DNA from 3 places in the Pantoea sp. SO10 genome. Region 3 is predicted to be linked to each of the others. Evidence: predicted binding sites of a transcription regulator. Region 3 holds the regulator's gene; each other region holds the start of a gene.
The links. Region 3 encodes sigma-54, which starts transcription at its own class of promoters, with help from an activator protein. Its sites were predicted from a motif close to GTTGGCACANNTTTCGCTNT; they were not measured.

Region 1 (2,275 bases), 380 kb from region 3:
ATGCCGGTGCCGGGCAGCACCACGCCGCTGCCGAATTCGTGATAAACGCTCTGGATAAACGAAACCGCTAATCCGCTGCTGTCCATCACGCCCATCCACACGGTATCGCCCGGCCCGCGCCCGGTGCCCCACGCAGCGGCTTGTTGATCGTCCACCTGCGCCGCCAGCGTGCTGAGGTGTTCCTCATCCAGCAGAAGCTGCACATCAATGTCGATGTGGCGCGGATCGGTGATGTGCTTGTCGCGCAGCGCAAAGGCTTTTTTAGTGGCTTCGACGATGCGGTGCACGGTTTGCGCTTCATCGGCGTCAGCCATATTGAGCCGATCGGTAATGCCGAGGATCGCCAGCGACACCAAACCCTGCGTTGGCGGCGTCATGTTCCAGATATCGCCTTCACTGTGTGCCAGATGCAGCGGCGTGCAGCGCCGGGCTTGGTGCGTCTGCAAATCCTCCAGCGTGATCGGCATCCCCAGCGCAGTCATTTCGCGCGCCAGATGGTGCGCCAGTTCACCGCGATAGAAACTTTCCAGCCCGTGATCGCACAGCATGCTCAGCGTATTCGCCAGCGCCGGCTGGGTAAAGCGACTGCCGGCAAGCGGCACGCTGCCGTCCGGTAAAAAGGTGGCGGCAAAACCAGGTTGATGCTGCAACTCGTGCTGTTTGGCGGCGGTGGCTGCGGCTTGCGAGGCGGTGACCGGAATGCCGTCGGCGGCATAGCGAATTGCATCGCGCAGCAGGCGGGTTAACGGCAGCGGCGTCGCGCCAAGTTCCTGCGCCAGCGTTAACGCTTCCTGCCAGCCGCTGACGGTACCCGCCACGGTTAAGGCGGCTTTGGGGCCGCGATGCGGAATCTGCGTTTCGCCATGGTAGAAATCAAGGTGTGCCAGCGAACCGGCTGCGCCGCTGGCGTCAATGGCGATGGGATCGCCGTTTGGCGGCACCACCAGCCAGAAGCCGTCGCCGCCCAAACCGTTCATGTGCGGGTAAACCACGGCGATGGTGGCTGCGGCCGCCACCATTGCTTCCAGCGCATTGCCGCCTTCGCGCAGCACCGCTAACGCGCTTTCGCTGGCGAGATGGTGCGGCGTAACGGCCATGCCTAACGGCGCCATGTTGCTCTGTATCATAAAGAACTCTTTTTCTGGGTACGTGGTTAATGGGAAGCAAGAGCTGTTCCAGTTTTGAACGGACATCAATCTGGATCGATTTATGCTAGCTTGTGATGAAACGAAAGTTACAGGACCGATGATGAAACAACTTGATGAACGCCTTCGTAGTCACTATCCGCAACTGTCGCCGCAAGAGCAGCGCATTGCCGACTTCGTGTTTGACCACTTTGATGACCTGATCAGCTACAACAGCGCCGAGCTGGCGCGGCTGAGCGGTGTGTCGAAGGCCACGGTCAGCCGTTTATTCAAGCGTCTCGGTTACGAGAAATATAAGGACATGCGCGACGAGCTGCGCATCCTGCGCCAGAGCGGCATGCCGCTCACCGATAACCGCGATGCGGTGCAGGGCAACACCTTGCTGTCACGCCACTATAAGCAGGAGATGGCCAACCTGACGCAGTGGGTCAACAGCATCGATCCACAGCAGTTTGGCGAGGTGATTAGCGCGCTGGGCGCGGCAAAACGGGTATTTATCATCGGCATGCGTAACGCCTATCCGGTGGCGCTGCACCTGCGTCAGCAGCTGATGCAGGCGCGTCCGCAGGTGCATGTGCTGCCGCAGCCGGGCCAGACGTTGGGCGAAGAGCTGGTGGATATCACGCCCGACGATATCGTGGTGGTGATGGCGTTTCGCCGCCGTCCACGCATCATTCGTCCGCTGATGCAGCAGCTGCAGCAGAGCAACATTCCGGTGCTGGCGCTGTGTGAGCCGCAGGCGCAGGGCATTATCACGCTGGCGCGCTGGCAGCTTTGCGCGCCGCTCGACAGCGTTTCCGCTTTTGATAGCTACGCCTCCGCCATGAGTCTGATTAACCTGCTGGCGAATGCGTTGCTGCATGAAATGTTGTCGCAGGGCCGTCAGCGCATCCATCAAATTGCCGATCTTTATCAGCATCTCGACGAGCTGGAACACCGTTAACGGGCGCCATTGTGGTGCATTGCACTGTTTTTGATCGTTAATTCCAACGGGCGCGATGCCCGTTTTTGTTGCCTTCAACGCGGTAAAACCCCGTTTTTTCTCCTTTCTTCTCCCGGCACTGCGGTTGGCACATTAGTTGCAGAATGATTCATCAAGAATCTTTTGTTTCACGTAAACTCACCGGGGT
Region 2 (2,275 bases), 580 kb from region 3:
CACTTTACCGACTTTACCGTTACGGGTTTTGCCTTCGCTATCAATGATAGTGACCTGCTGGTTCGGCTTCACGGTACCGCGCTTGATGCGGCCGATGCCGATCACGCCCAGATAGTTGTTATAGTCCAGCTGCGAGATCTGCATCTGCAGTGGCGCTTCAACTTCAACCTGAGGTGGAGAAACGTGGTCAACGATCGCCTGATACAGCGGGGTCATGTCGTCAGCCATGTCGGTATGTTCCAGACCCGCGATACCGTTCAGCGCCGAAGCGAAGATAATCGGGAAGTCCAGCTGCTCGTCAGTCGCATCCAGGTTAACGAACAGGTCAAATACCTGATCAACAACCCAATCAGGACGCGCGCCCGGACGGTCAACTTTGTTGATAACCACAATCGGCTTCAAACCATGAGCAAATGCTTTCTTGGTTACGAAGCGGGTTTGCGGCATAGGGCCATCCATCGCATCTACAACCAGCAGCACCGAATCCACCATGGACATGACGCGCTCCACTTCACCACCGAAGTCGGCGTGTCCTGGGGTATCAACGATGTTGATACGGTAGTCATTCCATTTGATGGCGGTGTTTTTTGCGAGGATGGTAATCCCACGCTCTTTCTCCAAATCGTTGGAGTCCATTACGCGCTCAGTCGCTTCGGTACGAGCATCAAAAGTACCGGACTGTTGGAGCAGCTTGTCAACCAGGGTGGTCTTACCATGGTCAACGTGCGCGATGATGGCGATGTTACGCAAATTTTCGATCACAGCTTTGCCTCAGGCATTATAGAAATAACGCGGTATTGTACACGGATTAAGCGGAAGACTGAACATGATCACAGATTTCGCCAAAAGTTTCTTGTAGCGCTGGTTTTTAGCACCGTTTACGGTGCATTAATCTGCACTGCGATAGTAATTTGCACCAAATTGGTGCTCAACTTCACCTGTGGCGCACCATAACGATGCATGCAATCCATCCTGGTGCAGCCTTCGACTCACGAAAGGGCGCATTGTAGCGCCATTTTCGCCATTGTCATAAAGTTGGCACAGAATTCGCTTTATATATTTTAAGCGAAAACGACAGTTATAAAACGGTTGAAAGAGCTTGCCGAGATCTTTGGTTAGGAGTGGTCAGCAGTCGTGACACATTCCCGGCAACGAAGTTCTCTCACCATGACGATAATGACCATTTCCAGGAGAGTTGAGTATGTCCGCTGAACACGTTCTCTCGATGATGAACGAGCATGAAGTTAAGTTTGTTGACCTGCGTTTTACCGATACCAAAGGTAAAGAACAGCACGTTACTATCCCTGCTCACCAGGTTAACGCTGACTTCTTCGAAGAAGGCAAAATGTTCGATGGCTCCTCCATCGGTGGCTGGAAAGGCATTAACGAATCAGACATGGTGCTGATGCCGGATGCAACCACTGCAGTGATGGATCCGTTCTTCGAAGACTCGACCCTGATCATCCGTTGCGACATCCTTGAGCCAGGCACACTGCAGGGCTACGACCGTGACCCACGCTCCATTGCTAAGCGTGCAGAAGAGTTCCTGCGTTCTTCAGGCATCGCGGATACCGTGCTGTTTGGACCAGAGCCAGAGTTCTTCCTGTTCGATGACATCCGTTTCGGTTCTTCTACTTCAGGTTCACACGTGGCTATCGACGACATCGAAGCAGCCTGGAACACCGGTAAAGAGTACGAAGGCGGTAACAAAGGTCACCGTCCAGGTCTGAAAGGCGGTTACTTCCCAGTGCCACCGGTTGACTCAGCACAGGACATCCGTTCTGCCATGTGTCTGACCATGGAGCAGATGGGTCTGGTGGTTGAAGCACATCACCACGAAGTAGCCACAGCTGGTCAGAACGAAGTGGCAACCCGCTTCAACACCATGACCAAAAAAGCTGACGAAATTCAGATCTACAAATACGTGGTGCACAACGTTGCTCACGCGTACGGCAAAACGGCAACCTTTATGCCTAAGCCAATGTTCGGCGATAACGGTTCTGGTATGCACTGCCACATGTCTCTGTCAAAAGGCGGCGTGAACCTGTTCTCTGGCGACAAGTACGGCGGCCTGTCTGAAACTGCTCTGTTCTATATTGGCGGTATCATCAAGCACGCTAAAGCGATCAACGCCCTGGCGAACCCAACCACCAACTCTTACAAACGTCTGGTCCCAGGCTACGAAGCGCCCGTTATGCTGGCTTATTCTGCCCGTAACCGTTCTGCTTCTATCCGTATCCCAGTGGTTGCCAGCCCTAAAGCACGTCGTATCGAA
Region 3 (2,275 bases):
TGTGTGAACGCGCTTATATCGTCAGCCAGGGACATTTAATTGCCCATGGCACGCCTGATGAAATTCTTGTAGATGAGCAAGTTAAGCGTGTTTATTTGGGCGAAGAGTTCAGACTCTGATAAGGTGTTGTAACACCCTACGTTTGCTTAGGAAATTCTTACCGAATTATGAAGCAAGGTTTGCAACTCAGGCTCAGCCAACAGCTGGCGATGACTCCACAGTTGCAGCAAGCCATTCGCTTGCTGCAACTCTCTACGCTTGAACTCCAGCAAGAACTGCAAATGGCGCTGGAAAGCAATCCGCTGCTTGAACAAACCGAACTGCACGAAGAAGTTGACGCACGTGAATTTCAGGATCAGGAAAGTGATTCGTTAGACACGCGCGAAGCGCTTGAGCAGAAAGATATGCCTGAAGAGCTTCCGCTCGACGCTACCTGGGACGAAATCTACACCGCAGGCACACCGTCAGGCACCGGCACCGATTACCAGGATGACGAACTGCCGATCTACCAAGGCGAAACCACCCAATCGCTGCAGGATTACCTGATGTGGCAGGTTGAGTTAACGCCGTTCACTGATACCGATCGCGCGATTGCCACGTCAATTGTTGATGCCATTGATGACACCGGCTATCTCACCGTCAGCTTACAAGACATTTATGACAGTATTGGTGATGAAGAGCTGGCGCTGGAAGAAGTCGAAGCCGTGCTCAAGCGCGTACAGCGTTTCGATCCGATCGGCGTCGGTGCACGTGATTTGCGTGATTGCCTGTTAGTCCAGCTGTCGCAATATGCTGCCGACACGCCCATGCTGGCGGAAGCGCGCCTGATTGTTAGCGAACATCTCGATCTGCTGGCCAACCATGATTTCCGCAGCCTGATGCGCGTAACCCGTCTGAAGGAAGAGGTGCTGAAAGAGGCGATGCTGCTGATTCAGTCACTCGATCCGCGCCCAGGCCAGTCGATCAACACCAGTGAACCGGAATATGTCATTCCCGATGTGCTGGTACGCAAAATCAGTAAGCGCTGGACGGTTGAACTCAATTCCGACAGCATGCCGCGCCTGAAAATCAATCAGCAGTATGCGGCGATGGGCGGAGCTGGCCGTAATGAAAGCGATAACCAGTTTATTCGCAGCAACTTACAGGAAGCCAAGTGGCTGATTAAGAGCCTGGAGAGCCGCAACGACACGCTGCTGAAAGTGACACGCTGTATCGTTGAACAGCAGCAGGCGTTTTTTGATCAGGGTGAGGAGTACATGCGTCCGATGGTGTTGGCAGATATCGCTCAGGCTGTTGATATGCATGAATCCACCATTTCCCGCGTGACCACGCAAAAGTATTTACACAGCCCGCGTGGCATCTTTGAACTGAAGTATTTTTTCTCCAGTCACGTCAACACCGAAGGCGGCGGCGAAGCCTCGTCCACGGCGATTCGTGCATTGGTGAAAAAATTAATCTCGGCGGAAAACCCCGCAAAACCCTTGAGCGACAGCAAACTGACCTCCATGTTATCCGAACAGGGCATCATGGTTGCGCGACGTACGGTTGCTAAATATCGCGAGTCTTTATCTATACCGCCATCAAACCAGCGCAAGCAATTGGTTTGACCGAACGAAGAAGGAAGACCTATGCAGCTAAACCTTACCGGACTTAATGTTGAAATTACCGAACCTCTGCGTGAATTTGTAAATACCAAATTTGCCAAACTGGAACACTATTTTGATCGTATCAATCAGGTTTATATTGTTCTGAAGGTAGAGAAGGTGACGCAGGTTGCGGATGCAACACTGCACGTTAACGGCGGAGAGCTGCACGCCACATCGGAAGCGGAAGACATGTACGCGGCCATCGACGGGTTAATCGATAAGCTTTCCCGTCAGCTGACCAAACACAAAGACAAACTGAAAAAACACTAACCTTCACGCTTGCAGAGTGCTGACTGATTCGGCACTTAGAGCATAAATGGGGCGGAACTTACCGCCCCGTTTTGTCATCTGCGCAAGCGCCAGCGGGTGAACGGTAATGAAATCAATTGCCTGAAACTCGCGGCTATGTGAACTCGCAAGTGAAACGATGATGAACAACGATCTAACACTGGAATTGAGCTCGGTCCTATCACTGGACTGTACCCGTAGCGGCGTACACTGCCAGAGTAAAAAACGCGCGCTGGAGATTATCAGCGAGCTGGCAGCGAAGCAGCTCAATCTGCCGCACCAGACGCTTTTCGAAGCCATCCTGACCCGCGAACGCATGGGCAGTACCGGTATTGGTAACG

Region 1: a site for sigma-54 is predicted at 1,161-1,180, ahead of FCN45_RS04075 (gamma-glutamyltransferase family protein). Genes of this name have one in related genera too.
Region 2: a site for sigma-54 is predicted at 1,035-1,054, ahead of glnA (glutamate--ammonia ligase). Genes of this name have one in related genera too.

The regions. Positions count from the first base shown of each region.
Region 1 is NZ_CP040095.1:898,611-900,885, forward strand. It holds gene FCN45_RS04075 (gamma-glutamyltransferase family protein) at 1-1,127, opposite strand, end outside; gene hpxU (MurR/RpiR family transcriptional regulator HpxU) at 1,249-2,088, shown strand.
Region 2 is NZ_CP040095.1:4,157,952-4,160,226, forward strand. It holds gene typA (ribosome-dependent GTPase TypA) at 1-762, opposite strand, end outside; gene glnA (glutamate--ammonia ligase) at 1,202-2,275, shown strand, end outside.
Region 3 is NZ_CP040095.1:515,561-517,835, reverse strand. It holds gene lptB (LPS export ABC transporter ATP-binding protein) at 1-119, shown strand, start outside; gene rpoN (RNA polymerase factor sigma-54) at 168-1,607, shown strand; gene hpf (ribosome hibernation promoting factor) at 1,629-1,916, shown strand; gene ptsN (PTS IIA-like nitrogen regulatory protein PtsN) at 2,077-2,275, shown strand, end outside.